Regions from separate parts of the Lysinibacillus sp. NPDC096382 genome, predicted to be linked through region 1. Evidence: predicted binding sites of a transcription regulator. Region 1 holds the regulator's gene; the other holds the start of a gene.
What was found. The regulator Rex, encoded in region 1, represses fermentation and respiration genes when NADH is low (regulators of the CRP and FNR family bind a similar motif). The targets are predictions, from matches to a motif close to TTGTGAAATATTTCACAA.

Region 1 (11,940 bases):
TTCGCGTTTTAGGCGATCCACGATAATTGAGCCTTCAAGACCAGCGTTGTTTGCGATTTGACGGACTGGCTCTTCTAAAGCACGTAGAACAATTTTCACACCAGTTGCTACGTCGCCTTCTTCTGCATCTGCAACTTTTTCAACTGCTGCATATACGTTAAGAAGTGCCGTACCACCACCTGAAACGATACCTTCTTCAACTGCTGCGCGAGTTGAGTTCAGAGCATCTTCAATGCGTAGTTTGCGTTCTTTTAGTTCTGTTTCTGTTGCAGCACCAACTTTGATTACTGCTACACCACCTGCTAATTTTGCAAGGCGTTCTTGTAATTTTTCTTTATCGAATTCTGAAGTTGTTTCAGCAAGCTGAGCACGGATTTGACCAATACGGCCTTCGATTGCATCTGCACCGCCAACACCTTCTACAATTGTTGTATTGTCTTTTGTAACAACAACTTTCGCAGCGCGACCAAGTGATGTAATATCAGCTGATTTAAGGTCTAAGCCTAATTCTTCTGTAATTACTTGACCACCTGTTAAAATTGCGATATCTTCAAGCATTGCTTTACGACGGTCACCAAACCCTGGCGCTTTAACCGCTACAGCATTGAATGTACCACGAAGTTTGTTCACTACAAGTGTTGCAAGAGCTTCACCTTCAACATCTTCAGCGATGATTAATAGTGGACGACCTTGTTGTACCACTTGTTCTAATAATGGTAATACTTCTTGAATGTTTGTAATTTTTTTATCAGTAATTAAAATGTATGGGTTATCTAATACCGCTTCCATTTTATCTGTATCTGTTACCATGTAGTGTGATGCATAACCACGGTCGAATTGCATACCTTCCACTACATCAAGCTCAGTTGTGAAGCCTTTAGATTCTTCAATTGTGATAACACCATCGTTACCCACACGTTCCATTGCTTCTGCGATTAATTGCCCTACTTCATCATCAGCAGCAGAGATAGCCGCAACTTGTGCGATTTCGTCTTTGTTGCTAACTGGACGAGAAATAGCGTGTAATTCTGTAAGGGCTGCTGCAACTGCTTTATCGATCCCTTTACGAATGCCTACAGGGTTTGCACCAGCTGTAACGTTTTTCAAACCTTCACGAATAATTGCTTGTGCTAATACTGTTGCAGTTGTTGTACCGTCACCAGCGATTTCGTTTGTTTTAGAAGCAACTTCTGCTACTAATTTTGCCCCCATGTTTTCGAATGGGTTTTCTAGCTCGATTTCTTTTGCAATTGTTACACCATCATTTGTAATAAGTGGTGAACCGAATTTTTTTTCTAAAACTACGTTACGACCTTTAGGCCCTAATGTAATTTTTACTGCGTTTGCTAATTTATCTACACCTTGTAGCATTAATGAACGAGCGTCTTCTGAGAATTTAATATCTTTTGCCATTTGAATTTACCCTCCTGAAATGGAATATTCGTTAAGCTTCATCAATATATTTATAGAAATTTCGCCATACAGTCATTGCCATCTATTTGTGACAATTACTAGGCATTTACTTTAAAAGGAATTATCACCAAAATGTGTATGGTTGATCTCCGTTCCTACTGCGCGCTTTAAGGAGTCGCCCAGCCTTCACTCCAATCAACTTATTTACATAGTAGACGTTTTTAAAAATGCCATCCACAACTTTTGGTAATGAATCTTTAAAAGTATTAATTTATTCAATAATTGCAAGAATATCACTTTCGCGTAAAATTAGGTATTCATTACCTTCATATTTAACTTCTGTACCAGAGTATTTAGAGAAAATAATGCGGTCGTCAACTTTTACGTCAAGCTCTACACGTTGCCCGTTCTCTAAAATGCGACCCGTCCCAACTGCTACAACTTTACCTTCTTGCGGTTTTTCTTTTGCAGAGTCTGGCAGTACAATACCGAATGCAGATTTTTCTTCTACCTCGATTAGTTCGATTACAATACGATCTCCTAGTGGTCTTAACAAGTGAAACAACCTCCTATTAATTAAATATATACTTGAAAGTTTATTAGCACTCTATCTAGTCGAGTGCTAATACAATTATTATGATAATCAATCACACTTTTTTTTGCAAGTCAGAACTTCGAAAAATTTTGTTTTCTTTCCATATTCCTCTACAATAGAAAGGTAGCATAATGAATGGAAAGGATTTTGACTGTGAACAATTCTCAAAAAATAAATAAACATAAAAAAACAGCCCTTTATATTTTACTGATTTATATCCTCATGCAAATATCGGGGATATTACTGGCAAAACCGTTTCATAAGCTTGTTATGAGTACAACTGGTTTACCTAGTGGGCAGGCTGCCCCGCTTACTCAAGGCTGGTATATCGCACTTAGCTTTGCCATTGCGTTAATTTTAAGCTTACTCCTAACATCCCGCGATAAAGCGTTTTGGGATATTTATAAAGGAAAGAAAGAAACTATACCTCTGTCAATTATGTGGGGAATTATCGGTTTCTTCTTAGTTTTCATCGGCCAAATGATTGGCGCAGCTATCGAAATGGCTGTATTCGGTATCCAAGGTGGATCGCAAAACACAGCTGATATTGTAGCTATTGCAAAAGGCGCTCCTATTGCGATATTAGCGATTGTCGTGTTTGGGCCAATATTAGAAGAATTCGTCTTCCGCCGTGTTATTTTCGGATCGCTTGTCCAAACGACCAATTTCTGGATAGCTGGTATAGTAAGTGCCATTTTCTTTGCACTTATTCATTTCGACTTCAGACATATCTTGCTTTATACAATTTGCGGATTGATTTTTGCCTTCTTATATCACAAAACAAAACGCATTTGGACGTCCATTATCGCCCACGTCATGCTGAATGGTTTTGTGACGCTTGTACAATTGTATGCCGAACCACTGCAAAAGTTTCTTGAACAACTAGAAAAAATGCAATAAAAATCAGTGAAATTTTTGCATACCGCCGATTTCTAGTTGAACCTAGCTATTTATAACGACGAAAAAGCTCGATGCTATTAATAGGCATCGAGCTTCTATTATTATTGATTTAATTCTTCGATTTGACGTCGTTGCTGTTCAAGTGCCTCTTCGACCTGGCGTTTTTGCTCAGCTTCTTGCTCTTCCTTCAATCGCATTTCTTCTGATTTTAAGTATTTCTTATAGCCAACACGAGAAATCATAATACTAATTTCATAAAGAATAAATAACGGTACTGAAACCATTAAGTGTGAAGCTAATTCAGGTGGTGCGATTAGAGCAGCACATACAAATAAACCAAAGTATGAATACTTACGAATACGAATTAGTAACTCAGGAGATAGAATCCCAATGCGTGAAAAGAACAAGACTACTATCGGCAATTGGAAAAGGAAACCAAAGGGTATTGTAAGCTTAAATAAAAACGAAAAATATTCATGTATGCCAATCGTTTGTTGAATCTCCAATTCGTTTGATAAATTCATCATAAACTTTATGACATAAGGGAATAGTAAAAAATATGAAAAGGATAACCCTGCTAAAAATAATAAAAATGAATACGGTATATAGCTTAAGGTTGCTTTTCGTTCTACGTCCCTAAGTCCCGGGCTAATAAAAGCCCATAATTGGTACATCAATACCGGCGAAGATAGGATAAATGATACTAAAAAAATAACTTGGATATAAATTGCCAGTGGTGTTACTACATCAAACGCATGAAGTTCTATATTGTAAGACTCTCCAGTAATTTGAAGATATTTAACAAGCGGCTTCGCAACAAAAAAGCCAGCAATCATAGCGAGAACAAAGAAAACGGCAACAATGAAAAGCCGTTTTCTTAATTCTTCTATATGTTCAATAACAGTTAGATCTTTTGGATTCATTCCTCAAACATCCTAACTTTACTTATCTAGTTCTTTCTTCTTCTTGTCATCATCATCTTCGTCGGCTAATCCTTTTGTAGCATTTTTAAATTCACGTAATGTTGAACCAAATGCTTTACCTAGCTCTGGTAACTTCTTAGGACCAAAAATTAGTAATGCGACAATTCCGATAATAATGAGGCTCATTGGACCTATTGGACCCATTACAGCCACCTCCTCTTTATATCCATCATTTTAACGCATATTTCGCCATTTTGCTAACTAATAATATGTGAAAGTTTTTCGTCATTCTCTCATTTTATCTCATATTCGGTACAAAAAACATTCACTGAAAGAAGTTAAATTATGTACAATTATCACTCTTCCTGATTACGAATTAAATAAATGAGTGCCTGCAATTCTACCGACAAATCGATTGTTAAAAGTTGCATTTTATCTGGTACAGTAATACGCTCTGGCGTAAAGTTTAAAATTCCTTTTGCGTTCATCACCGCTAATCTATCAGCCATTTTCTGTGCAGAGCGTGGTGAAACTGTTAAAATTGCAAGCTCCGCTCCATATTCTGCATACTTTTCTTCCAATAAATCAGGATGAAAAACAGGAATATTGCTAATCATCTTCCCTTCCTTCGGGGCCTTTGAGTCAAATGCCACAACGATATGGGTATTATGATTTTTTTGGAAATTGTATTTTAATAAAGCACTACCTAAGTTCCCTACACCAATTAACGCTACTTTTGTGGCTTCATGTTGATCGAGCGTTTGACTAAAGAATTTCAAGAGATGCTGCACATCATAGCCATATCCCTTTTTCCCAAGAGCACCAAAATAAGAAAAATCACGGCGAATAGTTGCAGAATCAATTTTCATTGCTTCACTCAGTTCCTTCGACGAAATACGTTCCATGCCTTCTTGTGCAAAGTTTTGGATAAATCGATAGTAGAGAGGAAGTCTTTTCGTAGTGGCTTGTGGAATTTTTAATTCTTGTTTCAAACTTTTTCCTCCTTATAATGTATCAAATTCTATTTATAAGGATCATCACCAAAACGTGTGGTTGATTTCCGTTCCGACTGGGCGCTTTGTAGCTGACGCTTCGCTTTCGCACAGAAAACATTTGTAGCTGACACTTCGCTTTCGCTACAGAGCAAAGCTTCCTAGGGGCGTCCGATGAGCCGCTTCACTGCGTTGCAGGGGTCTCATCTGTGACGCTGATCCCCGAGGAGTCGCCCAGTCTCCACTCCAATCAACTATTTACATAGTAGACATTTTAACAAACGTCATCCACAACTTTTGGTGATGAACCATTTATGATACATGCTTAATATTTCTAAGTTTATTATATTCACTGGAGGATTTCCCTTTAGTTAATGGCGCTTTTACGCCACTAACTAAAGAGAAATCGTTTCAATCTTACATGACAGCTTGGAATAAGTAAAGCATCGACATTGCAAGGCAATCGCACATCCATTACACTAAGGTAGAATTGAGGTGTCAAGAATGATTGTTTTACAGGTCAATCAACTATATAAATCCTTTATTGCAGATGAAATTTTAAGTGGCGTAAAATTAGAGGTTCAACATCGTGACCGCGTTGCATTAGTAGGTCGTAACGGTGCTGGTAAGTCCACTTTACTTAAAATAATTGCTGGTCAAATGTCATATGACTCTGGCGATATTATTATCCCTAAAGGTATACAAATTGGGTATTTAGAGCAGCATGCTGGATTAAACTCAACATTGTCGATTTGGGATGAAATGATGACAATTTTTGAGCCGCTTATTACCCAAGAACAGGCAATCCGATCATTAGAACAACAAATGGCCGACCCTGCTGTTTATGAAAACCCTACTTTATATGCAAAAATAATGTCTGAATACGATCATTTGCAGCATAATTTTAAAGATGCAGGTGGCTATCAATATGAATCTGATACACGTTCTGTGCTTCATGGCATGCAGTTCTATCCTAATGATTACGAAAAGCCAATTAGCTCACTCTCAGGGGGACAACGGACTCGGTTAGCGCTTGCTAAGCTTCTGTTAAGTAAACCTGATCTATTAATACTCGATGAACCTACTAACCATTTAGATATTGATACCCTCTCTTGGTTGGAATCATATTTAAAAGGCTATGAAGGGGCTATTCTAATTGTTTCCCATGACCGCTACTTCTTAGACCAGGTTGTTTCCATTGTCTACGAAGTCTCTCGTCATCGCGTCACAAAATATACAGGCAATTATAGTGCCTATTTAGATGAAAAAGCGGAAAATTATGAGCGTGATTTGAAGCTTTATGAACGTCAGCAAGATGAAAAGGCCAAGCTTGAGGAATTTATTCAAAAAAACATTGCTCGTGCTTCTACTACTAAAATGGCACAAAGTCGTCGTAAAATGCTTGAGCGAACAGAATGGATGGAATCCCCTGATGGTGATGAAAAATCAGCAAGCTTCGGCTTTACAATTGAGCGCCAAAGTGGAAACGATGTATTATCTATTGATGACTTAGCTATAGGTTATCGTGATAAGAAAATATCAAGCGGCATCACATTGCGCACTTTCCGAGAAGACCGTATTGCACTTGTTGGACCCAATGGTGTTGGTAAATCAACTTTATTAAAAACCATCGTCAAAGATTTACTACCACTCTCTGGAGAGATTCGCTATGGTACAAATGTTCAAATTGGTTATTACGATCAAGAGCAGGCCAAGCTATCGAGCAATAAAAGTGTGCTAAAAGAGCTATGGGATGAATGGCCTTTAATGAATGAAAAAGATATTCGCACGGTGCTAGGCCGTTTCTTATTCAGTGGCGATGATGTAGATAAAATCGTGTCATCTTTATCTGGTGGAGAAAAGGCTAGACTTGCACTAGCTAAGTTGATGATGCAAAAGGCAAATTTCTTAATTCTCGATGAGCCTACCAATCACTTAGACTTAGATAGTAAAGAGATACTGGAAAACGCACTGATCGATTATCCTGGAACGCTCTTATTTGTATCGCATGACCGATATTTCATCAATCGAATCACTACTAAAGTAATCGAACTATCCGGCGATGGTTCCTTTGAGTACTTAGGTGACTATGATTATTATCTTGAAAAGAAACAAGAACTATTGGAAATTGCACAAATGAAGGCTGCCGCTCAACCGCAAGTACAAGCTGTTGTATCTGAGAAGATCTCTACCTCTAAAATTGATAAAGAGGCTAAAAAACGGGAGCGCCAAATTAGACGCACGCTTGAGGAACTAGAGGGGAAAATGCAGCAAGTAAATCTTGAAATAGCTCGCTTAGAAGAAGCTCTTTGCGATCCTGAGATATTCACAGACCACGAAAAAATTACACAACTTCAAGAGGAATTATCAACTGCTAAGGAACAGTATGAGTTATTCGAAATGGAATGGCTCGAGCTAAGTGAAGAACTTGAAAATATTATTTTATAACATCTCTCTTGAGGTGGGATAAAACTTATAAAGCCATGTGCCTAGTCACATGGCTTTTTACTTTACTCGCGTTGATTTTTCATATATATTGGTCAAGTGCTATTTTTCGACAAAAAATGCCCACAACTTTATACACACTATAAATCTAGTAATACCAACATATCAACAGACTTTTCCACATTGTCCACAACTCAAAAATATTTTATTCACATTATTTTGTGCAAAATAGGCTACTATATATTGAATAATCACAAGTTATGCACAAGTTATCAACATTTTGTGCATAAGTACGGATGTTCGCTGTTTTATTTCTACCTTACCTGTGGATAATTTTCTGAAAAATTTGTCAACTGATCGGATTCAAATTTTCTTATAGATACTATTTTCTCAACAATTTTTTCACAAAAGCAAAAAGAGGTATTTTAGAATCAAATCTAAAACGCCTCTTTTTCTATAATCAATTATGCCTCAGTCCGAAATCGGCTTTGTGCTTTGGCCTGCAGATATTTTTTTGCGCGAAAGCGTAGTGCTAACGCAGCGGCAGCAGCAGATGTTTTTTGCGCGAAAGCGCAGCGTCAGCGACATAATACAGGTCAGTTAGCGTTACGCAAGGATGCGATGAATTTAGGCTAATATCCTTTATTAACTCCTTTCCGATTTCATGACACCCAGAAAAAGTTATACCCAGGATTTTAACTCCATTCCAGGGCGACCGTTCATTAATAAATTGCCTCGAATACCGGCTTCAAACATAGGTGTTGCTGCAGCCCCTATCATAGCGGCATTATCTGTACACAGCTTTAATGGTGGCACGAAAAATGGTATGTTTTCTTCAGCAAATACCATCTCAAGTGATGTACGCAAACCCTTATTTGCCGCTACACCACCCGCTGCAATAACCTGCTTCACGTTATATTCGCGAGCTGCCCGTAATGTTTTCGCCGTTAATACTTCAACTACGCTATCCTGAAACCCTTTGGCAACGGCAGTCGGACAAATTTCTTCACCGCGTTGGTCCATATTATGCTTATAATTAATAACCGCTGATTTCAAGCCACTAAAACTAAAATCATAAGAATCTTCCTCTAACCACACTCTTGGGAAGGATACAGCCTCATCTCCCTCATGTGCTAATTTATCAATTCGCGGACCACCTGGATATGGTAAGTCTAAAACACGCGCAACCTTATCATAAGCTTCACCAGCTGCATCATCTCTCGTCTCACCGATGACTTCAAAAGAGCCATGTTCTTTCATATAAACTAGCTCTGTATGGCCACCTGATACAACAAGTGCTAACAATGGGAAATCCATTGGTTGCACGAGTGCATTAGCATATATATGTCCAGCTATATGATGCACACCTACAATCGGTAAATTATTAGCAAACGCAAAGGCCTTCGCGGCATTAATCCCAATTAACAGTGCACCTACAAGACCAGGGCCCTCTGTAACTGCCACAGCATCTAAATCAGCTGGCTTCATATTTGCCTGTGCTAATGCTTCTTCTATAACTACTGTAATTTGCTCAACATGATGACGAGATGCAATTTCAGGCACAACCCCACCAAATCGTTTATGACTTTCTATTTGAGATGCAACTACATTTGAAACAATTTCAGAACCATTTCGAATAATCGCCGCTGCTGTTTCATCACAGCTCGATTCTATTGCTAATATCATTCGATCTTCCATCATAAATTCACCCACATGACAAGGGCATCCTCCCCGTTATCTGTATAATAGCCTTTACGTATACCGCCATCTTGGAAATCAAGCTTTCGATAAAGATTTTGAGCAACTGTATTTGTTACTCGTACCTCTAAACTCATGACTTCCATAGTATGCTCTCTAGCAATACGCATAGCCTCTCGCATTAATCCTTCACCAATGCCGCGACCTCGAGCAGCCTCTATAACGGCAACGTTTGTAATTTGCGCTGCGTCTATAACCATCCACATTCCGCAAAAACCGATAATACGATCATCTTCATCCACAGCTAGCAAGTAATATGCATACTGGTTTTCGTGCACTTCATAGTAAAAGGAATCTAACGTCCATGGTGTAGGAAATGTAGCAAGCTCAATTTCATATACTGCTGGTACATCATCAGATCCCATTTTACGATACGTTACATCACTACTCATGAGCCTTCTCCTTTTGTTCCTTTAGCCAGTTTGCCTCCGCCTCTGCAATGCGTTTATATTGCGGAATAAAATGATGAACTGCATCCACACTTGGTAGCTCCATTTTAGTAGCTAGTCTAATCGTTTCACTTGCTCGTGGTAAATCATTGCTAAATTGCGTACGCTGAGCTCGCTCACCCATTACCTCTACGATTTTATGCCAAAAAACATCTACATCGGCTCCAACAAATAAAACCGGCGCCTCTAAAGCCTGTAAACGCTCTAACAAGCCATCTATATGATCGTGATAATCTTCTATAATTGTTTCAAGCCCACAACCTTTATAAACGGCCGTATAGACATTGCCTCTTCGCGCATCAAAAATAGGACAAATAAACCCATCATATAGTGCTGCATTTGCGGCCAATGACTTTAAGCTAGATATTCCAACTAAAGGCTTTTTCAATGTCCATGCTAATGTTTTAGCAAGCGTCACACCTATTCGTACACCGGTATAAGAACCAGGTCCTTCTGATACAGCAATCGCATCCAACTCGCTTGGCTTTATGCCAGCCTTTGCTAGCACTTCTTCAATAGCTGGCATAGCACCTGCTGAATGCGTTAATTTAATATTTTGTACAATCTCCGCGATCACTTTCCCATCTTTTATTACAGCAATAGAAAGTGGTGCATTCGCTGTTTCAATCCCTAACCAAATCATTTCATTAGCTCCTCACATAATGCCTCATATCGCTTTCCAAGTGGTGTTAATACAAATCGTCGTTGATTTTCTCCGATCCGGTAAATTTCTATTCCAAGACGCTCCTGTGGTAAATCCTGTGCAATCAAATGAGCCCACTCGATAACTGACACCGCATCACCATAAAATAGTTCGTCCCATCCAAGATCCTCATCGCTTTCTGCTAAACGATAAACATCTAAATGATTAAATGGTAAACGCCCCTCATATTGCTTAACAATCGTAAATGTCGGGCTATTGACCGTTCTCATCACACCAAGTCCCTTCGCTAATGCTTTCGTAAATGTCGTCTTACCAGCGCCCAAATCACCCTCTAATGTAATTGTATCTTGGGCTTCTAGTAAGCTTGCTAGTTTCAACGCAAAATTCTCAGTATCACCAAGTGAATTCATTATTTTTTCATACATCATCTCTTTTTCCTCTCCTAGCTCCATTACTTCTAGTTTACCGAAACAAGCGTAAATGTTCAAAACATCCAATGGATTTCAAAAAAACAATTACACCTTGGCGTAATTGTTGCAGCTTGTCGACAAAAAATTATAAATTTTGTATCAAATAAACAAAGGAGATTTTCACTCCAAGCTGATGCTCATCATGAGGTGAGTCCTAAAACTTATGCAAATTAGCCTTCGTCATTAGCCTGAAACAATTATGCCTAGGCTTAATTATCGCTGACGATACTAATTTATGTGCTAAATAAAAATAAAACACGCTTATAAAAAACGTGCTTATTTTTTATGCTCCTTTACCTCACTAACCTTTTTATCAACCAATTTATCATCTTTAAATCGTACTATATAGGTTTTTGTCATAAGTATTTCATCATTCCAGCGGTATTGATCATTTTTTATCATGTCCCCTGCTCCCCCTGCAATTTTTACTACATCCATATATGACATGCCTTCTTTTAATTTTTCAAATTCGGCTTCATTCATATTTTTCTGCCAGTGGTACGCATTGGACTCCTCTATGTCTAAAATAGGATCTCCACAGCCTGCTAGTATTACAATAGCACCTATGAGTAAGCTTATATTCAAACGTTTTATGTAAAAATAATTTCGCATGCTAAACACCTCCAAATTCCATCACGAGAGGAATCGATAAAAAATAGTCACCCTATAATAGCGTTCAGTTTGTTGACACATACAACGACCTTTGCTAACGAGTTTTTCGATATGAGTGTTGGGGCTTCACGGAATCGGAAAGGGGTTCTTTGTGCAAGCACAAAGCCAATTCTAAACGCAATTATGCCGAGGCATAATTATTCTAAAAATCTATGGATACCCCAACAAATATTATTGAACCAATTTTATCGATATCCACTAATTCCCTTATATTAACAATAAAAAAAGTTCTTATGATTTAAAAGCATCATAAGAACTATATTATCGTTTATAATGGCGGTCCCGACCGGGATCGAACCGGCGATCTCCTGCGTGACAGGCAGGCATGTTAACCGCTACACCACGGGACCTCTTTAAGACATTTATTAATATATCATAGAAAAATAACATATGCAATACTTTTTATATTTTTTTTATTTTTATATTCTAATAGTCTTTGCTAATGCTTCAATCCGTAAGAAGTGGCAAAGATTAAAAGCAAATATTTGTATTTTGTAGTTGCTGTCATCAGCTTTAGCTTCATTTCAATAATAATTTCTTTAATAAAAAACAGCCAGCACTCAGCTGACTGTCTTCATTGCCTAGCGACGTCCTACTCTCACAGGGGGAAGCCCCCAACTACCATCGGCGCTAAAGAGCTTAACTTCCGTGTTCGGTAT
Region 2 (21,553 bases), on a different contig from region 1:
TTGGGATATCACGTAACTTTTCAATTTTAGATTCTACTGATCAGCTATCAGTTATTAAAAATGTTATGAAGGATGAAAATATTGATACGAAGCGTTTTGAACCTCGTGCGATTTTAAATGCGATTAGTTCAGCAAAAAACGAATGTAAAACTGCGGACGATTATGCAGGTCAAATCAATGAAAATAATCCTTACGAAAAAACGATTGCCCGTGTTTATAAAGGTTATGAAAAAAGACTACGCCGCAATCAGTCACTCGATTTTGATGATTTAATTATGACAACTATTACATTATTCAATCGTGTACCAGAAGTGCTTGAATACTATCAAAATAAATTCCAATATATTCATGTAGATGAATATCAAGATACAAATAAATCTCAATATTTACTCGTTCAGTTGCTTGCCAAGAAATTTAAAAATATTTGTGTTGTAGGGGATTCCGACCAATCGATTTATCGTTGGCGTGGTGCAGATATTGGCAATATTCTTTCATTCGAAAAGGATTATCCAAATGCTAAGGCCATTATGCTTGAGCAAAATTATCGTTCAACACAACGCATCCTACAAGCGGCAAACGACGTCATTCAAAATAATACAACACGTTATCCAAAAGAACTGCGTACAGAAAATGCAGAAGGTGAAAAAATCGTGTTGTACAAAGCTTATAACGAGCAAGAGGAAGCGCAATTCGTTGTACAAACAATCCAACAGCTTATTCAAAAAGATAATCGTTCATTTGATGACTTTGCGATATTATATCGTACAAATGCTCAGTCCCGTGTGATGGAGGAAGTGCTCGTTAAGTCCAATATGGCTTATCAAATAGTTGGTGGTACTAAGTTCTATGATCGTAAAGAGATTAAGGATTTACTTGCCTACTTGCGCCTTATTGCCAATAATGATGATGATTTATCACTCGCACGTATTATTAATGAGCCAAAGCGTAGTATCGGTGCAACTTCCTTTGAAAAAATGGCGCGCTATGCGATTGAACAGGAGCGCTCTATTTTTGATGCTATGAATGATCTTGTATTCATGGGTCTTTCAGGGAAGGCTGCTAATTCAGCTGAGCAATTTTATGCAATGATTAAAGGCTTTACAGAGATGCAAGAATATTTATCGGTGACAGAAATTGTAGAGCAGGTCATTGACAAATCTGGTTATCGAGCAATGCTACAAAATGAAAAGACGATTGAAGCAGAAAGCCGCTTAGAAAATATTGAAGAGTTTTTATCAGTAACAAAGGCTTTTGAAGAGCGCAGTGAAGATAAAAGCTTAATTGCCTTTTTAACAGATTTAGCGCTAATTGCAGATATTGATGCACTTGATAAAGATGACACATCAAAGGGCAACATTATTTTGATGACGATGCATGCTGCAAAGGGCTTAGAATTCCCTATCGTCTTTATCATTGGAATGGAGGAAAATATTTTCCCACATTCTCGTTCACTTGATGATATGGATGAAATGGAAGAAGAAAGACGATTGATGTATGTCGGCGTGACGCGGGCCGAGGAACGTTTATATTTAACGAGTGCACAAAGCCGTACGATTTTTGGTCGTTCTAGCTATAATAATGTTTCTCGTTTCTTAGGTGAAATTTCAGAAGATATTACAGAATCAATATCCAAAGGTGGTTCGAAGCCTGAGGTTCCGTTTGCCTCAAGTAATCGTTCTACAAGTGGCTATCAAAAACGTACACTTGGAGCGGTTCAGAAAACACAGCATGCAACTGCTCGTTTACAAACAACAGGTGGTGACCAATTTGGCTGGAAGGCTGGAGACAAAGCGATCCATAAAAAATGGGGAACAGGTATGGTTGTTAGTGTAAAAGGTGAGGGTGATAGTACAGAGCTAGATATTGCCTTTCCACAACCTATTGGTATTAAGCGATTACTAGCACAATTTGCACCTATTGAAAAAGGGTAAGCGGAGGAACTTAAATGAACGAAATTGAACAGCGCGTTGTGGAGTTAAATAAATTATTACACGAATACGGTCATGCCTATTACGTGTTGGATAAACCTGTCGTAGCAGATAGTGTTTATGACCAATTATTACATGAGCTTATTGCATTAGAGGAAGCGAATCCGTCGCTTATTTACCCAGATTCACCTACGCAGCGTGTTGGCGGAGCAGTGGTAGAAGGCTTTAAGAAAGTGACTCATGATTATCCGATGCTAAGTCTATCAAACGCTTTTAATGAAGAAGACTTACGTGAATTTGACCGTAAAGTACGTCAAGCAATCGGTGATAACTTTTCCTATGTTTGTGAGTTGAAAATTGATGGTCTTGCCATTTCATTAAAATACGAAAATGGTGTTTTTGTACAAGGAGCAACGCGAGGAGACGGTGTTGTAGGGGAAGATATTACAGCAAATTTAAAAACGATTCGAGCAATACCTCTTCGATTGAAGGAACCACTTACAATTGAAGTACGTGGCGAGGCGTATATGCCTAAAAAATCATTTGACAAATTGAATACCCTTCGTACTGAAAATGGAGAAGAATTATTTGCTAATCCGAGAAATGCGGCTGCTGGTTCTTTACGCCAGTTAGATCCTAAAATAGCAGCGAGTCGTCAGCTATCAACCTTTATTTATGCAATTGGAGGAGATGGCGAGGCATATGGTATTGACGGTCATGCAGAGATGCTCGATTATTTAGAGGGACTAGGCTTCCCATCAAACAAAGAGCGTCAACGCTGCTCAACGATTGAAGAAGTACTAGCCTTTATCGAAAAGTGGACTGAAAGCCGTCCGAATTTAGCCTATGAAATTGACGGTATTGTTATTAAGGTGGATCGCTATGCGCAACAGGATGAGCTTGGTTATACAGCAAAGAGTCCACGTTGGGCAATTGCCTATAAATTCCCTGCTGAAGAAGTAGTGACAACATTACTTGATATTGATTTAACGGTTGGGCGTACAGGTGTTGTTACTCCAACTGCTATTTTAACGCCTGTTCAAGTGGCAGGTACAACAGTTCAACGTGCGTCATTACACAATGAGGATTTAATTCGAGAGAAAGATATTCGACTAGGAGATACTGTCATTATCCGAAAAGCCGGAGATATTATTCCTCAAGTTGTAGGTGTAATACTGGAGCAGCGCCCTGAGGACTCAGTGCCATATGTAATGCCAGAACATTGTCCAGTTTGTGATAGCGAGCTTATTCGTATTGAAGGAGAAGTGGCATTACGTTGTGTAAATCCAGCATGCTTTGCACAAATTGCGGAGAGCATTAAATATTTCGTATCGCGTAATGCTATGAATATTGACGGTCTTGGTGATAAAGTCGTTGAGCAATTATTACGTGCAGATTTAATTCATGATATCTCTGATTTGTATCACTTAACTGTAGAACAGCTTGTCGAGCTTGAGCGTATGGGAGAAAAATCAGCGACGAATTTAGTCAGTGCCATTCAGGCCTCCAAAGAAAATTCAATGGAGCGTTTACTAATTGGATTAGGGATACGACATGTTGGTGAAAAAGCAGCAAAAATTGTTTCAGAGGAGTTTGAAACGATGGAAGCGGTGATGGTAGCAACAGAGGAGCAACTAGTGGCGATTCATGAAATCGGCGATAAAATGGCTTCATCGCTTGTCGAGTATTTTTCAAATGAGGATGCTCGTGCAGTCATTGGGCGCCTTGCTGAAGTAGGCGTCAATATGACGTATAAAGGTAAAAAAATAGAAGTAGCTATAGGGGATAATCCTTTTGCGGGTAAAACAATCGTATTAACTGGTAAACTTGAGCAATTGACACGTAACGAAGCAAAGGCGAAAATAGAAGAGTTAGGTGGTATTGTTACAGGTAGTGTCAGCAAAAAAACTGACCTTGTCATTGCAGGAGCAGAAGCGGGTTCTAAACTAGAAAAAGCCGAGCAATTAGGTATTGAAGTTTGGAATGAAGACAGCCTGATCGAACAACTTAACCTCGTCCAATAAAGGATAGTAGTGAAGGTAAGTATGATGAATTGTCCTAGCCACTTGGTGGAACGTAGAGGCATTTTATAAATGTCTCTACGTTCCACAGGTAGGGTATGAACAATTCGTCGAGCACAATTTGATTTACAGTAAAGGAGTACAAAAATAATGAAGTCATTTCGACTCATTCCAGCAATTGTCGCTGCTGCAATGCTAGTCGGCTGTGTGCCTTCTAATAAGAAGGAAACAGAGCTTACACAGGAGACGCAACAGGAAAAAGCGGAAACAACGATTATTCCAAGCATACAGATTGATGATTCATACTATAGAACGCTAACACCTTATAAACAAAGTGCTAGCAGAGGATTAGTAGTTTCAAATATCTTTACGAAATATGATATGAAGGAAGTAGAAACAGGTTTAATGCGTCTTTCCCAAAATGAGTTTGACACAGAAAACTACTTCTTCCAAGAGGGGCAGTATTTAGCTGAAAGCACAGTGACAGATTGGCTTGCACGTAGTTCACAAACGAAGGATGGTTTAAATCCTCCAACGACGGACTCAATGCCAGCAGAAGAACGTGCAACTAAGGCCCCAATCTATTTATCACATATTGTTGAGCAAAATTATTTAACAAAAACTAGTGATAATAAAGTGAAATTAGGCGGTATTTCGATAGGACTTTCCTTAAACTCTATTTATTATTATCAAAAGGAAAAATATGGAGAGTACTATGAGGAACCAATTCCGGAGGCAAAACTCGTTGAGCAAGGAAAGAAAATGGCCGCTGAAATTGTGTCCCGCTTAAGAACTCGTGATGAATTGAAAGATATACCGATTGTAGTAGGCTTGTTTAAACAAAAAGCTCGCAATGATATTATTCCAGGAACGTATTTTAACTACGGCGTAGCAAAAGCAGGACAAAACGACGTAGCTGATTGGAAAGGTATTGACGAAGAATATGTACTATTCCCAACTAGTGAATCACAGGATGTATACAGGGATGTTAGCAATAACTTTAAGAATTTTAAACAAGATGTAGATAAATACTTTTCTAATTATACTAGTGTAATAGGAACAGGCTTCTATCAAAATAAAAAAATTCAAAAGCTAACGATTGAAGTGCCAATCCAATTTTACGGCAAGTCTGAAATTATAGGATTTACTCAATATTTAACAGGTGTTCTGATCAATCAATTTGATAACATCAATGTTGAAGTAAATATTACCTCAATAAACGGTCCAGAGGCATTGATCGTTAAGAATGCCAGCGAAAAGGAACCATACGTCCATATCTATTAACATATAGTCAGCCTCGTGCTGACTATATTTTTTTGTGGGAAGAAAAATGAAGAATTAATCAGAAGGATGGATAGGCTCTTTAGAGTGACGGATAGCCCAGCGGAAATGACGGATAAAAAGGCGAAAGCGACGGAAGGGTTCCCCAGATCGACGGATAAAGTCTTCGAAATGACGGAAAGAAACAAAGGCGACGGATAGCCCATCGGAAGTGACGGATAGAGAAGCGAAAGCGACGGAAAGATTCCCCGGAGCGATGGATAAAGTCTTCGAAACGACGGAAAGAAACAGGGCGACGGATAGCCCATCGGAAGTGACGGATAAAAAAGCGAAAGCGACGGAAGGATTCCGCGGATCGACGGATAAAGTCTTCGAAACGACGGAAGGAAATAAGGGTGACGGATAGCCCATCGGAAGTGACGGATAAAAAAGCGAAAGCGACGGAAGGATTCCCCTAAGCGACGGATAAAGTCTTCGAAATGACGGAAAGAAGAAAGGGCGATGAATAGCCCAGCCAAAGTGACGGATAAAAAAGCGAAAGCGACGGAAGGGTTCCCCGGAACGACGGATAAAGTCTTCGAAATGACGGAAAGAAACAAGGGAGACGGATAGCCCATCGGAAGTGACGGATAAAAAAGCGAAAGCGACGGAAGGATTCCCCTGAGCGACGGATAAAGTCTTTGAAACGACGGGAAGCCTCTTGACCCGAGATCCGAGAGCACGGCACACAATCCATGCCCTACTCCCGAAAAGCGAAGTCTATATGAAGGACTTGAAAGGCGGTCCCTAAAGACAACACTTCGTCATAGTAGTGAAAGTTTCTTTATTTTTGGTGAAAGTTGTGATTTTTAATATGAAAAATGTTATGATAATTTGCATGGTTAACTTTATTCAACCCTATTGTCATCGACAAAAACAATGAATTGAGTGAGTATTCGGAGGTGTGGAAAAATGGCAAAATTAACAAAAGAAGAAGTTAAACACGTTGCAAATTTAGCACGTCTTGCAATTACGGAAGAGGAAGCAGAGAAATTTGCTGAACAGCTTGGTAAAATTACAGACTTCGCAGAGCAACTAAACGAGTTAGATACAACGAATGTTGAACCAACAACTCATGTTTTACCACTAGTAAACGTAATGCGTGAAGATGTGGCAACAAAAGGCTTAGACCGTGAAGTAATGATGTTAAACGTAAAAGAACAAGAAGATGGTCAAGTAAAAGTACCAGCTATCATGTAATACTAAAACATAGGAGGATTCCTCATGACGTTATTTGAACGTTCAGCAAAGGAGCTACAAGCTGACATTAAAGCGGGTAAGCTAACAATCGCTGATTTAACAAAAGAAGCATACGAACGTGTGGCAAAGCTTGACGGCAATGTACAAGCTTTCCTTGCTTCAAACGAAGAAAAAGCAACTGCACAAGCAGTTGAAATGGACAAAGTGCCATTTGAAGAGCGTGGACCACTTTTCGGTCTTCCTATCGGTGTTAAAGACAACATCGTGACAGAAGGTTTAGAAACAACTTGTGCTTCTAAAATTCTAGAAGGCTTTATGCCAATTTACGATGCAACAGTAGTTAAAAAGCTACGTGAAGCTGGTATGGTCACTATCGGTAAATTAAACATGGACGAGTTTGCAATGGGTTCTTCAAATGAAAACTCGTACTATAAAACAACAAAAAATCCATGGAACTTAAACCATGTACCGGGTGGATCTTCAGGTGCGTCTGCAGCAGCAGTAGCAGCAGGTGAAGTACCATTCTCACTTGGTTCTGATACAGGTGGTTCAATCCGTCAACCAGCAGCATATTGCGGTGTTGTAGGGATGAAACCTACATATGGTCGTGTATCTCGCTTTGGTTTAGTTGCATTTGCATCTTCTTTAGATCAAATCGGGCCAATTACTCGTAATGTTGAAGACAACGCTCTTTTACTTGAAGCAATTGCAGGATTAGATCCAAACGATTCAACTTCTGCAAACGTTGAAGTTCCAAACTACGCAGCAGCACTTACAGGTGATGTAAAAGGCTTACGTATCGCTGTGCCAAAAGAATTCCTTGGTGAAGGTGTTGGCGAAGCAGCACGCCAATCAGTGCTTGAAGCATTAGAAGTATTAAAAGGCTTAGGTGCTACAGTAGAAGAAGTATCACTTCCTCATTCGAAATACGCACTTGCGGCATACTATATTCTTTCTTCTTCAGAAGCGTCTTCTAACCTTTCTCGTTTTGACGGTATCCGTTATGGTTTCCGTGCAGAAAATGTTAATAATTTGATGGACCTTTATAAAGAAACACGCGCACAAGGCTTTGGTGATGAAGTAAAACGTCGTATCATGCTTGGTACTTACTCATTAAGCGCAGGTACGTATGATGCTTACTACAAAAAAGCGCAACAAGCACGTACACTTATCAAAGCAGACTATGACAAAGTATTTGAAGACTTTGATGTAATCATTGGACCAACTTCTCCAACACCAGCATTTAAAATTGGTGAAAACGTTAATGATCCAATGACGATGTACGCAAATGATATTTTAACAATTCCTATGAACTTAGCTGGTGTGCCAGCCATTTCAATTCCATGTGGCTTTGAAAGTGAACTGCCATTAGGCTTACAAATTATCGGTAAATATTTCGATGAAGCAACAATTTACCGTGTAGCTCATGCTTTTGAACAAGCAACGGAGTTCCATAAACAAGTTCCTCAAATTTGGGAGGGAAAATAACATGAACTTTGAAACAGTCATTGGTTTAGAAGTACACGTTGAGTTAAAAACGAACTCAAAAATCTTCTCATCAGCACCAGCTCATTTCGGTGCTGAACCAAATACAAATACTACAGTTATCGACCTAGGCTATCCTGGTGTCCTTCCTGTACTTAATAAAAATGTTGTAGATTTCGCAATGCGTGCAGCACTTGCACTTAACATGGAAATCGAACAAGAAACAAAATTTGACCGTAAAAACTACTTCTATCCAGATAATCCGAAAGCTTATCAAATTTCTCAATTCGATAAACCAATCGGTAAAAACGGCTGGGTTGATATCGAAGTAGATGGTTACACAAAACGTATTGGTATTACACGTCTTCATATGGAAGAAGATGCTGGTAAACTGTCTCACAGTGGCGACCACTCTTTAGTTGACTTCAACCGTCAAGGTACACCACTTGTAGAAATCGTTTCTGAGCCAGATATTCGCACACCAAACGAAGCGTATGCGTATCTTGAAAAAATAAAATCAATCATCCAATATTCAGATGTTTCAGACTGTAAAATGGAAGAAGGTTCACTTCGTTGTGACGCCAACATTTCACTTCGTCCATATGGTCAAGAAGAATTTGGTACAAAGACAGAGCTTAAAAACCTTAACTCTTTCAACTACGTTCGCCGTGGTTTAGAGCATGAGGAATTACGTCAAGCTGATGTTCTTCTTTCAGGTGGGGAAATTGAGCAAGAAACTCGTCGCTTCGATGAAAAAACAGGTAAAACAATTCTTATGCGTGTGAAAGAAGGAACAGATGATTATCGTTACTTCCCAGAGCCAGACTTAGTTCGTCTATCAATCGATGATGAGTGGTTAGAACGAGTAAAATCAGAAATTCCAGAGCTTCCAGATGCTCGTAAAAAGCGCTATGTTGAAGAATTAGGGTTAACACCATATGATGCAGGAGTTCTTGTTATTTCAAAAGAAATCTCAGACTTCTTCGAGGCTATGGTAGTTAAAGGTGCAGATGCAAAGCTTTCAGCAAACTGGCTTATGGGTGATGTTTCTGCATACTTAAATGCAGAACAAAAAGACCTTAAAGATACTGCATTAACGCCAGAAAACCTTGGGGAAATGGTGAAATTAATCACGGACGGTACAATTTCTTCTAAAATCGGTAAAAAAGTATTTGCTGAATTAGTAGAAAATGGCGGTTCCGCAGCAGAAATCGTTAAAGCAAAAGGTTTAGTTCAAATTTCTGATGAAGGTGCATTACTTGCTATCGTTACAGAAGTTCTAGACAACAATGCACAATCAATCGAAGACTTCAAAAACGGTAAGGATCGCGCTATCGGCTTCTTAGTTGGTCAAATTATGAAAGCTACTAAAGGTCAAGCGAACCCACCAATGGTCAATAAATTATTACAACAAGAAATTGCAAAACGTTAATTGCAATTATTATAGAAGGCCAAGAGAGCAAATTCGTTTTCTTGGCTTTTTATTTTAAAAAATATACATACAAAAGACTCTTTGGGGTATCTATACAAGATAAATGCCTTGCCAAGCAAAACGATATTTGCTGTAAATCGACACTAAAAAATACCAAATTAACACTTAATAGTTGTCTTCAAAGAGTATTCATAGCAAAATATAGTATAGAACATGATATAACTTTAGGAGGTCAATCAATGAAAACTGAACAACAATATTTTGATGATGCGATTTCGATTCAACAATATATGGATAATATGACGACATTAAAAGAGGAAAGCTTCCGTATTTATGATGGCTTCGAAGTGCCACTAAACGATGGTTTTATCGAACTACTAAAGGACAAGCAACCAAAAATTTTAACAATTACTGAGGATTGGTGCGGGGACGCAATGTTAAACAATCCAGTTATTCGTCGAGTTGCAGAGGCAGCAGGGTTAGAAATGCGCGCAGTACTACGTGATGCTGATACAGATTTAATTGATCGCTATTTAACAAACGGTGGCCGTGCAATTCCGGTTTATATTTTATTAGATGATGCTGGGCAGGTTGTTGGGAAATGGGGACCGCGTGCACCAGAATTACAGGAACTAGTAGTGAGTAAGCGAGCTACTTTACCTGATAAAGAAGATCCTACATTTGAAGATGCACAAAAAGCACTATATGCTGAAATTCGTGAAGAGAATATTACGAATAAAGCATATTGGACATTTGTCTATGAGGATTTTAAAAAGCAAGTAACAGCTGCATTACAATAATTATAAATCGTAAGGCTGCATGTCAGAGAATAAGGACATGCCTTACTTTTGTTGACTATTGGAAGCTTAATGCAACATTTAAACGAATAGTTCGTTGAAAGAAATAGAATCTTATGAAGCAAAGAAGGTATGTTATGAAACGAGCAAGAATCATTTATAATCCTACATCTGGGCGTGAAGCGTTTAAAAAGCATCTACCAGAAGTATTGGCAAAATTAGAGGTAGCAGGCTATGAGACATCTTGTCACGCAACAACCTGTGAAGGCGATGCAACCATTGCAGCAAAAAATGCAGTTGAACGTGGCTTTGATATAATCATTGCAGTTGGTGGAGATGGCACATTAAATGAAGTTGTTTCTGGCGTGAGTTCATTTGAGAACCGCCCGAAAGTAGGTTTAATTCCGATGGGCACTACGAATGACTTTGCCCGTGCCGTGCATATTCCGCGAAATATTGAAGCTGCAGTTGACATCATTATTAAAGGCGAAACGTTGCCGGTTGATGTTGGTTTATTAAATGGGGAACGCTATTTCATCAATATTGCCGCTGGCGGACGTATTACAGAGTTAACTTATGAAGTGCCAAGTAAAATGAAAACAATGCTAGGACAGCTAGCTTATTACGTAAAAGCAGTAGAAATGATCCCATCAATTAAAGCTTCCCATATGCGTATCGAATATGATGGCGAAGTGTTTGATGGGGATGCCATGATGTTTTTATGCGGCTTAACAAATTCAGTGGGTGGCTTTGAAAAGCTAGCACCTGATGCAAGTATTAATGATGGCTACTTTACTTTATTAGTATTGAAAAAAGTAAGCTTACCTGAATTTATTCAGCTTGCTGCAATGGCATTAAGAGGCGAGCATTTGAATGATGATCGTGTAATTTATAAAAAGGCAAGTGTCGTAAAAGTATCTACTGAAGATGAAATACATTTAAACTTAGATGGTGAGTATGGTGGAGATGCGCCTGCTACATTTGAAAACTTAAAGCGCCATATTGAGATTTTTGTTCCACTAGCAGATATCCGTGAAGAAGACCGTATGTAATAAACATAAGAAGGGTCTGCTTAATTTAGGTAGAACCCTTTTTAATTTAGGGTGAGAGCCTGTTTAATCGAATTTTTGTGGAGATTAATGGTTTATCACAAAAGTTGTGGATGACTTTTGTTAAAACGTCTACTATGTAAATAAGTTGATTGGTGTGGAGGCTGGGCGACTCCAGTAAAGCCCCAGCCGGAACGGAAATCAACTACGCGTTTTGGTGATGATTCCTATTTAATGGGTTAATCCCCATATATATGAATATTTTCATCCTTTAATTGGTAATGTGAATGAATTAAGAAAAATGTTTGGCAAATGTGCGTATATTACTTGAACAAAATTTGAAACCTTTATAATAGGCCGAAATTCCGGTCCATTATAAAGGTTTTTTTCGTTGCAATAGTGGAAAATGGGGTAGAGATAAGGGAGAGGAAGTGTTGCCTTTGTATAAGTCACAGGAAAGAAAGCTCATTTGGCTAAGCTTTGGTGTTGCAATTATTATGCTACTTTCCATACTTGGAAGAATATTTGGAGGTTAGGGGGGCAATGACATGGTGAATGAATCAGCAGTCTTTTGGAGTAGAGCGTTAACGGAACTAACTTTATCCTTCCATATTATTTATGCAACGATTGGAGTTGGTGTCCCGTTAATGATTATGATCGCACAATGGACTGGGTATAAAAAGAATGATGAGCACTATATTTTAATGGCAAGACGTTGGGCACGAGGTTTTGTTATTACGGTTGCAGTCGGAGTTGTCACAGGGACAGCAATTGGCTTACAGTTATCTTTACTATGGCCGAATTTCATGCAGCTTGCCGGTCAGACAATTGCATTACCACTTTTTATGGAAACGTTTGCATTTTTCTTTGAAGCCATCTTTCTAGGCATCTACCTATATACTTGGGATCGCTTCGATAGTCAGAAGAAGCATATGCTACTGTTAATTCCGGTTGCTGTCGGTGCATCGATGTCAGCTGTGTTTATAACAATTGTCAATGCGTTTATGAATGCGCCACAAGGATTTGATATTGTGGACGGCCAGCTAGTGAATATTCAACCATTTCTAGCAATGTTTAATCCAGCAATGCCGACAAAGGTAGCGCATGTTCTCGTTACAGCCTATATGACATCCGCATTTGTATTAGCCGCAATCGCAGGATATCGTATGCTTAGAGGTTCTAAGCATATATATCATAAAAAATCTTTATTACTACTTATGAAGATTGGTCTGATTTTCTCCATTGCTTCAGCAATTATTGGAGACTTTTCAGGAAAATATTTAGCGGAATATCAGCCAGAAAAACTAGCTGCGGCTGAGTGGCATTTTGAAACGGGAGACAAAGCTTCCCTTATACTATTTGGTGTATTAGAAGGGGAAGAAGTAAAATATGCTATTAAAGTACCTTATGCTTTGAGTGTTTTAGCACATAATAATCCAAATGCTGAGGTAATTGGCTTAGATCAATTTGCTGAAGAAGATCGACCACCACTATATATCCATTACCTCTTTAATCTCATGGTGTTTATCGGCATGTTTATGGCACTCGTTTCACTGGTTTATGTATGCGGGAAAGCACGCGATTGGCAGTTTATTCATTCACGTTGGTTTAGATGGATTGTTGTTGCAGGTGGACCACTTTCTATTATTGCGATTGAAGCAGGATGGTGGCTTGCTGAAGTTGGACGACAGCCTTGGATCTTATATGGATTAATGCGAACACCAGAAGGGGCCACGACGAGTGACCATGTAGATTTAATGATGCTGTTGTTTACAGGTGTGTATGCCGTATTAGGAGTAGGAAGTATGGTAGTTTTAATTCGTATGTTCAAAAAGAATCCAATTGAGCGAGAGTTAGAAGATCGCCATGCTGAAAAAGGCGGTGACATCCTATGACATTAGAGATTTTAGGTATTTCAGTTTTATGGATTTTCCTATTTGGTTATGTCATTGTAGCTTCAATCGATTTTGGTGCAGGCTTTTTTAATGCCTACAGCCTACTAATCGGAAAAAATCACATTTTAACAAATATTATTAAACGTTATTTATCACCAGTTTGGGAAGTAACCAATGTCTTTTTAGTATTCTTCTTTGTTGGGATTGTTGGATTTTTCCCACAAACAGCTTTCTATTATGGAACGATTTTACTTGTTCCAGTTAGTATTTCGCTAGTGCTGCTTGCAATACGAGGCTCCTATTATGCATTTGAATCATATGGCGCACGTGGGCATATTGGTTACACGTTGACGTATGGTATAGCAGGATTACTTATTCCAGCCTCACTCTCTGTTGTATTTGCGATTGCTGCTGGCGGCTATGTTGATATTGCTGACGGGCAACCGGTCTTGAATTATTGGACGTTGTATACGAGCCCGTTTGCTTGGAGTATTGTCGTGCTAAGCATTGCAGCGGTACTGTATATTTCAGCCGTGTTTTTAACTTGGTATGCACATAAAGCTAAGGATCGAGAAGCTACAAATTTAATGCGAAAATACGCACTTGCTTGGGCGATACCATTAATGGTGAGTGCGCTCGGCATTATGTACGAAATGAAATTCATTAACCCTGAAAGTTACAATAACCTAGTTAATTTATGGTGGATGTTTGCCATATCTGCCGTGCTATTTATTATTACTGTAGTGTTGCTATGGATGCGAAAAAATTACGGTCTTGCGGTTAGTTTATTGATTGCCCAATTTGCAGTGGCATTCTTTGCATATGGAATTGCCCAATACCCATATTTACTGTATCCGTATTTAACGATTTACGATAGCTTTACAAGCACACAAATGGCGATTGCACTCGTCATTGCGTTTGTTTTGGGACTGTGTCTGCTTATTCCATCATTGTTCTTGTTGTTGAAATTATTCCTTTTCAACAAAAATTATGTGACAGGAAAAGAAGATAATCACGCATAGGAGGGATACAACTATGACAAGTTTTTTGATTTTTTATGCACCATTTATAGTCGTCATCTTAGGTGTAGTTGCTGCTTTCTGGTGGGCACCTAGAGATTACCATACAGTAAGGAAAGAGGGGAAGAGTCGCGAATAGCGGCTCTTTTTTCTACTCGTGTAAAGGTAATCAGTTTGAGAGCGGATACCAATCTTGTCTTCCTGATCAGTTAGAAGTAGAGCCGACCACATTTGAGCCGTTAATATGAAGCCTTGTTCTTTTGTCATCCGCCTCAACATGCTACAATAAAGAGATTGAAATGGAGGATGTACGAATGTCAGCACCCGTGAAAAAGAATGACCGACTAACAGTTTATATAGAGGATTTAACACATGATGGCAATGGCGTCGCAAAGGTCGATGGCTATCCATTATTTATCCAAGGTGCACTTCCTAGTGAAACGGCGGAAATACATGTTGTAAAAACGTTAAAAAACTACGGCTTTGCGAAGGTCGTAGAAATTCTCGAGCCATCATCAGATCGTGTAGATGCGCCTTGTGAATATTTTAAACAATGTGGCGGCTGCCAATTACAACACCTGTCTTATGAAGGACAGTTAAAATGGAAAGAAAACATGGTGCGTAATGTCATGCAGCGCATTGGTAAAATTGATGCGCCTGTTCTACCAGTGAAGGGCATGGAAGAGCCTTGGCATTACCGTAATAAAGCGCAAATACCTTTCTCCTCAAATGAAGCAGGACAAGCAATTGCTGGTTTCTACAAAACGAAGTCTCATAGCATTGTGGATATGGAGCGATGCTTAATTCAGACTGGAGAAGCGGACGCTATTCTTGCAGGTTTGAAAAAGGAACTAGCGGCAATCGGTGTTCGACCATACAACGAATTATCGCATGAGGGAATGCTTCGCCACGTAGTTGTTCGTAAGGCACGAGCAACTGGTGAAGTGATGGTTGTTGTCGTAACTAAAAAGAAAAAATTCTCGCAAAAAGAAGCCGCTGTTGCGATAATCCAGAAGCTTATCCCGAATGTTACATCCATTATGCAAAACGTTAATAGCGACAAAACGAACGTTATTTTCGGTGATGAAACCGTAAATCTTTGGGGCAAGGACGTTATTATTGATACAATTGGCGATGTTCGCTTTGAAATTTCAGCCCGTTCATTTTACCAAGTAAACCCTGAGCAAACGGAAGTTCTATACAAACAAGCATTAGACTACGCTAACTTACAGGGTGATGAACGAGTAATTGATGCATACTGTGGTATCGGCACAATTTCATTATTCCTTGCACAACAGGCAAAGGCTGTTATGGGTGTTGAAATTGTCCCACAAGCGATTGAAGATGCAAAACGCAATGCAGCACTAAATGGCTTTACGAACACGTATTTCGAGGCTGGGCCAGCAGAGGAAGTAATTCCACGTTGGTATAAGGAAGGCAAAGAAGCGGATGTTTTAGTAGTTGACCCACCACGCAAAGGTTGCGATGAGGCTCTTCTTCAGACGATTTTAGAGCAACGTCCTAAGCGTGTTGTGTATGTGTCCTGTAACCCAGCTACACTAGCGCGCGATCTTCGAATTTTGGAGGATGGGGGCTATAAAACGCAGGAGATTCAACCTGTAGATATGTTCCCGCATTCGACGCATGTGGAGGTTGTTACGGAACTAACTCTAAAGGAGCGATCATAATGGACGCAGCAAAAAAATGGCTCTCTATCCCGAAAGATATCAGAGAAATGCTCGTGAAAAACGTATTTTGTGGCAATTGTGGTGTAACGGCAATTGTGAAGTACACGATACAAGAGGGAGAATATGCCCCTGTATTGAAGGGGAAATGCAAGACTTGTGGTAGGGATGTTGCTCGGGTGATTGATTAGTAAATGATAGAACTCTGAAAGGATGGAGTGAATATTCCATCCTTTTTGTGTAAGCATGGAAGGGTTTTGGTTGAATCTTATGCTTGAATAGAAGAGGTTACTTTTGATATATGTGAATTAAAATACGACTTTCACAAATTATAAATACCAAATGTATTTGTTGATAATCAGTTATTGAGCATGATATAAGTGTAAAAGAAGTAGAACATTTGGCTTCATATTTTTTTATCGAGAGTTTGAAGTTGTATCCATAGTGAGAGGATTTGAGTTTGACATGATAGATAATTTTTGGCGTGACTTACCGCGACCATTTTTTGTACTTGCACCAATGGAAGATGTGACGGATGTTGTTTTTCGTCATGTAGTAAGTGAAGCCGGTCGACCGGACGTATTTTTCACAGAGTTTACAAACTCGGATAGCTATTGTCATCCAGAGGGCATGAAAAGTGTGCGTGGTCGTTTAATTTTTACAGAAGATGAACAGCCAATGGTGGCACATATATGGGGGGATAATCCCGAATATTTTCGTCAAATGAGTATTGGTATGGCGGAGCTAGGTTTTAAAGGCATCGATATTAATATGGGTTGTCCTGTACCGAATGTGGCATCGAGAGGGAAAGGTAGTGGCCTTATTCTGCGTCCAGACGTTGCGACAGAGCTTATTCAAGCAGCAAAAGCAGGAGGACTACCTGTCAGCGTGAAAACACGACTTGGCTTTAAAGAGGTAAATGAGTGGGAGGAGTGGCTAACGCATATTTTAAAGCAGGATATTGCGAACCTTTCTATTCATTTACGTACAAGAAAGGAAATGAGCCAAGTAGATGCGCATTGGGAGCTAATTCCGGAAATCAAAAAATTGCGTGACCGTATTGCACCAAATACGCTAATAACAATCAATGGAGACATTCCTGACCGTCAAACTGGGCTACAACTTGCTGAACAATATGGTATTGATGGCGTTATGATCGGGCGAGGTATTTTTAAAAATCCTTTTGCTTTTGAAAAAGAGCCGAAAGAGCATAGTAGTAAAGAGTATCTTGATCTTTTAAGACTGCAGCTTGATCTTCAAGATCAATATGCGGAAGTACTACCACGTTCAATCTCTGGGCTTCATCGCTTTTTCAAAATTTATGTTAAAGGTTTCCGTGGAGCTGGTGAATTAAGAAATCAATTGATGAACACGAAATCAACAGATGAAGTGCGTGCATTGCTTGATAACTTTGAATCAAACGATGTTGAATGACGAAGGACCGTAGATAGAAAAGAGGGGCAATGAACCCCTTTTTTTTGTTGCCTAATTCAGTTTTGTAAAGTACCTTATCTCTTCTGTATCCGTATAAAAACCGACAGACTCGTATAGAGATAAAGCTGATTTATTTGTAGTTAGTACCATGAGAGTAGCTTTTTGTAGCTGATGAGACTTAAGGTATTTCATAGCTTGTGTAAGCAAAAACTGGGCAATACCGCGTTTCCTCCACGGTCCACGGACATAAACGTCCTCTATTACACCGTATTCTTCTTCTTGCCATGCCATCAGTCCACCAATAATAGCGTCTGTTTGACGTATGACCATGGATGTCCATAGCTTGTTGTTCTTGTATTCAGATAACCTATTTAGACCAAGTGGAGTGTCTGGCCAAATTTCGGCTTCTATATCAAGGTAATCTCTTTCCTCGCTAGAAGTCTCCATCTTCCAGTATGAGAATTGAAATTCTTCTTGTAGTGTTAACGCAGGAATAGGTTTATTCAAATCACGATTCATACGATACAGGCTATTTAGAGGGAGGTAGCCTTTTTGGATAAAAAACTGATTGTTTGCAGTTTCTTCCGAGTCGTTACCAACGCAAAGGATTGTTCCATATTCTTTAGGTAAAGTTTCCTTTAATTGATGTGCTCTTTTGAAAAGATATTGATAGACTTTATCGAGCAGAGCAATGTCATGTTCTCTTTCAGAAATGGTTTTAAGATTAACGTATATAGAGTGGTTATTCTCTATTGAACGACTGGGGGGTACAACGTTAATGATGCTAACTTGCCCCTTAGCGACCATTTTCCCATTTTCAAATGCGCAATAAACGTTACGCCAATTATCTTCGTCTCCGACCCACCAAAATGTCGCATTTTCTTTTGCTGTAACGGATTGGTACAATTCTCCAAGTAAAGGCATGTCTCCATTTTCAAAATTACGTATGAAAATTTCTGTTGATGATTGGCTCAAAATAATCCTCCTCGTAGTATGGGATTTCGCAGTTTAGAAGGTTGGCTATGCGAGTTCCCTGTATCAATTCCATCTATACATTATATATCATAAAATGGTATTATATGTAATAACATTTTTAATGATTCTTTAAATAACTTTTTCTAAAATAGCTGTTACTTATTGCCCAAAAGGAGAATTAACTATGTACAAACTTATGCATATTGAAGACGATACTGAATTAAGTGCGCTTATTCAAGAAAACTTGGAGCGCTATGGGTATACTGTTGTACAGCTTAAAGACTTTTTTGATATAGATGAAAATGGCCTCCTATCTCAACTAAGAGCTAAGGTAATTTTTTCTACTATAAGGCATTGCTATTTCAATAATAATCTTATAAAATGTAGAACAACATAAATGAACGAAATAAATTTCCTTTAATACGGTCCAGAGAGGCTGAAAAGGGCTACTTGATATTTTAAGGCTAATAATATCTTTGATTTGGCATGCCCTTTTGTCCTCTGTGACAGAAGGGCTTTTATTTTGCTTCAACCTCTTTTAATGGAGTCCCGTGAGGCTTCAAAAGAGAATGGACAAGAATTGTATAATCCATTCCCTCAAAAAGAGATCTTTATCAACAGAAACTGGAGGATTGTAAAGATGGATTATCGTAAGAAAACAGTGGTAGCTTCAGTAGCTGGTTTAACGTTGGAAGGGATGGACATTATGTTTATCTCCTTTGCAATGACAATGATTATTTCGGAATTTAACATTGATTTCGCAACGGGTGGGCTCATTTCTGCCGTAACGAATATTGGTATGCTGTTAGGTGGCATTATTTTCGGGGTTTTAGCTGATAAGTATGGGCGGGTAAAAGTGTTTACTTATACCGTCTTGCTGTTTGCAATTGGTACAGCTTTAACTGGGTTAGCAACAACTATTGAACAAATTTATATTTATAGATTTATTGCAGGTCTCGGTGCAGGGGGCGAATACGGCATTGGTATGGCGCTTGTTGCCGAGGCTTGGCCGAAGAATAAGCAAGGAAGAGCCTCTTCATATGTTAGTGTAGGTGCTCAATACGGAGTTATTTTAGCAGCGTTACTAAGTGCCATTATTCTTCCTATTTTAGGATGGAGAGCTTTATTCTTTGTTGGTGTAGTACCTGTCATTTTCGCTTTTATCGTGCGAAGAAATCTTGAGGAATCACCGGAGTGGCTGGCTGCTCAGAAAAATAAAAAAATCGATAAGCAACATGAAAAAGGTAAGTTGGTGCAGCTATTTGAAACGCCTCGAACTTCGATGACGACAATATCATTAATCGTTATGGCAACTGTTCAAATTGCTGGTTACAATGGCTTAATGATTTGGTTGCCATCTATGTTGCAAAAATCTCAAGGTCTATCCGTTTCAAGCTCGGCACTTTGGACAATTAGCACAGCAGTTGGCATGATTATTGGGATGCTAACATTTGGACGATTTATGGACCGATTTGGCGCAAAGCGTGCATTCGGAATCTTTTTACTTACATCTGCATGTGCAGTATTTTTATACGCATATGCCACAGGTAGTATCGCAATTTTATTAGGTGGTGCAATTGTCGGCTTCTTCTCAAACGGGATGTTCGCAGGGTATGGAGCTTTAATTAGTAGCTTCTATCCGGTGCAAATTCGAAGTACAGCAACAAATACAATTTTTAACTTTGGTAGAGCAATTGGAGGATTTTCACCAATCTTTGTCGGCTATATTCTTCAAAGTTATGATATGACGGTCGTTATGATCTATTTAGCTGCCTTATATTGTATTTCCTTTATCGTGATGCTTACTCTAAAAAAAGGGGCAAGCGAGGCTTTACAACCGGTTGAAATTAAATAAATCAATTATGCCTCGGCATAAATTGTGTCTGGAATCGGCTTTGTGCTTAGGCCTGCAGATGTTTTTTGCGCGAAAGCGTAGTGCTAACGCAGCGTCAGCAACTGGTTTTGTCTGTGCGAAAGCGAAGTGGCAGCAACAGCACGATGCAGGTCAGTTAGCCGTTATCGCATGGATGCGATGATTTTAGGCTAACATCCTCTAAGAACCCCTTTCCGATTCCATGACATCCGCCGAACATGAAAGAACGAATGCCAATTTTAAAAAAGGGATTCGTTCTTTGTTTAATTTATTATTATAATAAACCTTTTGAACGTTTTTCAGCCATTTCTACGAGGCGTTTTGTTATTTCTCCCCCGACTGAACCGTTTGCACGAGAAGAGGCTTCTGGCCCTAATTGTACATTAAATTCTTGTGCGATTTCATATTTCAATTGATTAACGGCTTCATGTACACCGGGAACTAGAAGCTTATTTGAACTACGATTAGCCATTTATCTCACCTCCTTGTGATTAGAATGGTCGAGAGTTAGCTAATCATACATGTTAAAAAATAAAATGCACATTCTAAATACTTTAGTAAAGTAACTTTTGGAAAGCTAACTAAAATTGTGAATGTCTCTGCTATAATAAAGTAATGCTTCAATTAGGATAGGATTATTAGAAGCGCTTTTACAGTTAAAAATGGAGGTTTTTAAAATGACGAACAATGATATTTTAATTCGTTTAAGATATGCATTAGATATCAAAAATACAGATATGGTTAAAATTTTTCAGCTAGGTGGCATGGACTATACGAAAGAACAAGTATTGAACATGCTTATTAAAGTTTATGATGAGGAAGAAGCACCAGAAGAATACATTAAATGTAATAATAAAATGGTAGAGGCTTTTTTAAATGGATTTATTACATTTAAACGGGGTCCGCAAAAGCCTAAGCCAGGTCAATCAGAAGGACCACTACCTGTTTCAGGAAAAGAAAGCCCTAATAATATGGTATTAAAGAAAGTGAAGATTGCGTTAGCCTTAACGACTGAGGAGATGCTCGATATTTTATATGATGGAGGCGTTAGCGTTTCGAAAGGCGAATTAGGTGCCATTTTAAGAAATCCAAGTCATCGTAACTATAAAGAATGTGGCGATCGCTTTGTGAGAAATTTTTTAAGAGGGCTGACAGATAAGTATAGAAATTAAAAAACGTTAACTCTGAATTGTCAAGTGTGAATTTCAATGAAAAACTAATGGATCAATGATTAACAAAGCAACTGCAATTTTGCAGTTGCTTTTTCGTGAAGAATTTTACGTAAAAATACTCGCTGTGATAAAAATATTCTGTAAAAAGCGCATTTTCCTTAGTTGAATATAGTTGACAATTTATGGCGGAATTGTGTACACTGAAAATGACATAAAGTTGTCACAAAGAGGAAAAATAAATGTTCACGAACAGAGGGGTGCTTTTATG

Region 2: the regulator Rex is predicted to act here: its motif matches at 11,514-11,531, upstream of ACIQZA_RS18430 (cytochrome ubiquinol oxidase subunit I).

What each region holds. Positions count from the first base shown of each region.
Region 1 is NZ_JBIWFC010000024.1:13-11,952, reverse strand. Features, by position in the region: gene groL (chaperonin GroEL) at 1-1,413, opposite strand, end outside; gene groES (co-chaperone GroES) at 1,685-1,969, opposite strand; gene ACIQZA_RS22760 (CPBP family intramembrane glutamic endopeptidase) at 2,144-2,908, shown strand; gene tatC (twin-arginine translocase subunit TatC) at 3,010-3,831, opposite strand; gene ACIQZA_RS22750 (twin-arginine translocase TatA/TatE family subunit) at 3,850-4,035, opposite strand; gene ACIQZA_RS22745 (redox-sensing transcriptional repressor Rex) at 4,188-4,823, opposite strand; gene ACIQZA_RS22740 (ABC transporter ATP-binding protein) at 5,328-7,271, shown strand; gene tsaD (tRNA (adenosine(37)-N6)-threonylcarbamoyltransferase complex transferase subunit TsaD) at 7,950-8,966, opposite strand; gene rimI (ribosomal protein S18-alanine N-acetyltransferase) at 8,966-9,418, opposite strand; gene tsaB (tRNA (adenosine(37)-N6)-threonylcarbamoyltransferase complex dimerization subunit type 1 TsaB) at 9,411-10,118, opposite strand; gene tsaE (tRNA (adenosine(37)-N6)-threonylcarbamoyltransferase complex ATPase subunit type 1 TsaE) at 10,115-10,564, opposite strand; gene ACIQZA_RS22715 (hypothetical protein) at 10,886-11,221, opposite strand; tRNA gene ACIQZA_RS22710 (tRNA-Asp) at 11,556-11,631, opposite strand; partial or broken rRNA gene rrf (5S ribosomal RNA) at 11,861-11,940, opposite strand, start outside.
Region 2 is NZ_JBIWFC010000015.1:21,384-42,936, forward strand. Features, by position in the region: gene pcrA (DNA helicase PcrA) at 1-1,931, shown strand, start outside; gene ligA (NAD-dependent DNA ligase LigA) at 1,946-3,952, shown strand; gene ACIQZA_RS18400 (CamS family sex pheromone protein) at 4,100-5,233, shown strand; gene gatC (Asp-tRNA(Asn)/Glu-tRNA(Gln) amidotransferase subunit GatC) at 6,182-6,469, shown strand; gene gatA (Asp-tRNA(Asn)/Glu-tRNA(Gln) amidotransferase subunit GatA) at 6,494-7,957, shown strand; gene gatB (Asp-tRNA(Asn)/Glu-tRNA(Gln) amidotransferase subunit GatB) at 7,959-9,386, shown strand; gene ACIQZA_RS18420 (thioredoxin family protein) at 9,626-10,186, shown strand; gene ACIQZA_RS18425 (diacylglycerol kinase) at 10,321-11,235, shown strand; gene ACIQZA_RS18430 (cytochrome ubiquinol oxidase subunit I) at 11,781-13,127, shown strand; gene ACIQZA_RS18435 (cytochrome d ubiquinol oxidase subunit II) at 13,124-14,149, shown strand; gene cydS (cytochrome bd oxidase small subunit CydS family protein) at 14,163-14,285, shown strand; gene rlmD (23S rRNA (uracil(1939)-C(5))-methyltransferase RlmD) at 14,461-15,834, shown strand; gene ACIQZA_RS18450 (hypothetical protein) at 15,834-16,022, shown strand; gene ACIQZA_RS18455 (tRNA dihydrouridine synthase) at 16,276-17,265, shown strand; gene ACIQZA_RS18460 (GNAT family N-acetyltransferase) at 17,317-18,240, opposite strand; gene ACIQZA_RS18465 (response regulator) at 18,425-18,637, shown strand; gene ACIQZA_RS18470 (MFS transporter) at 18,881-20,095, shown strand; gene ACIQZA_RS18475 (hypothetical protein) at 20,154-20,276, shown strand; gene ACIQZA_RS18480 (alpha/beta-type small acid-soluble spore protein) at 20,388-20,585, opposite strand; gene ACIQZA_RS18485 (YehS family protein) at 20,791-21,285, shown strand; gene ACIQZA_RS18490 (hypothetical protein) at 21,551-21,553, shown strand, end outside.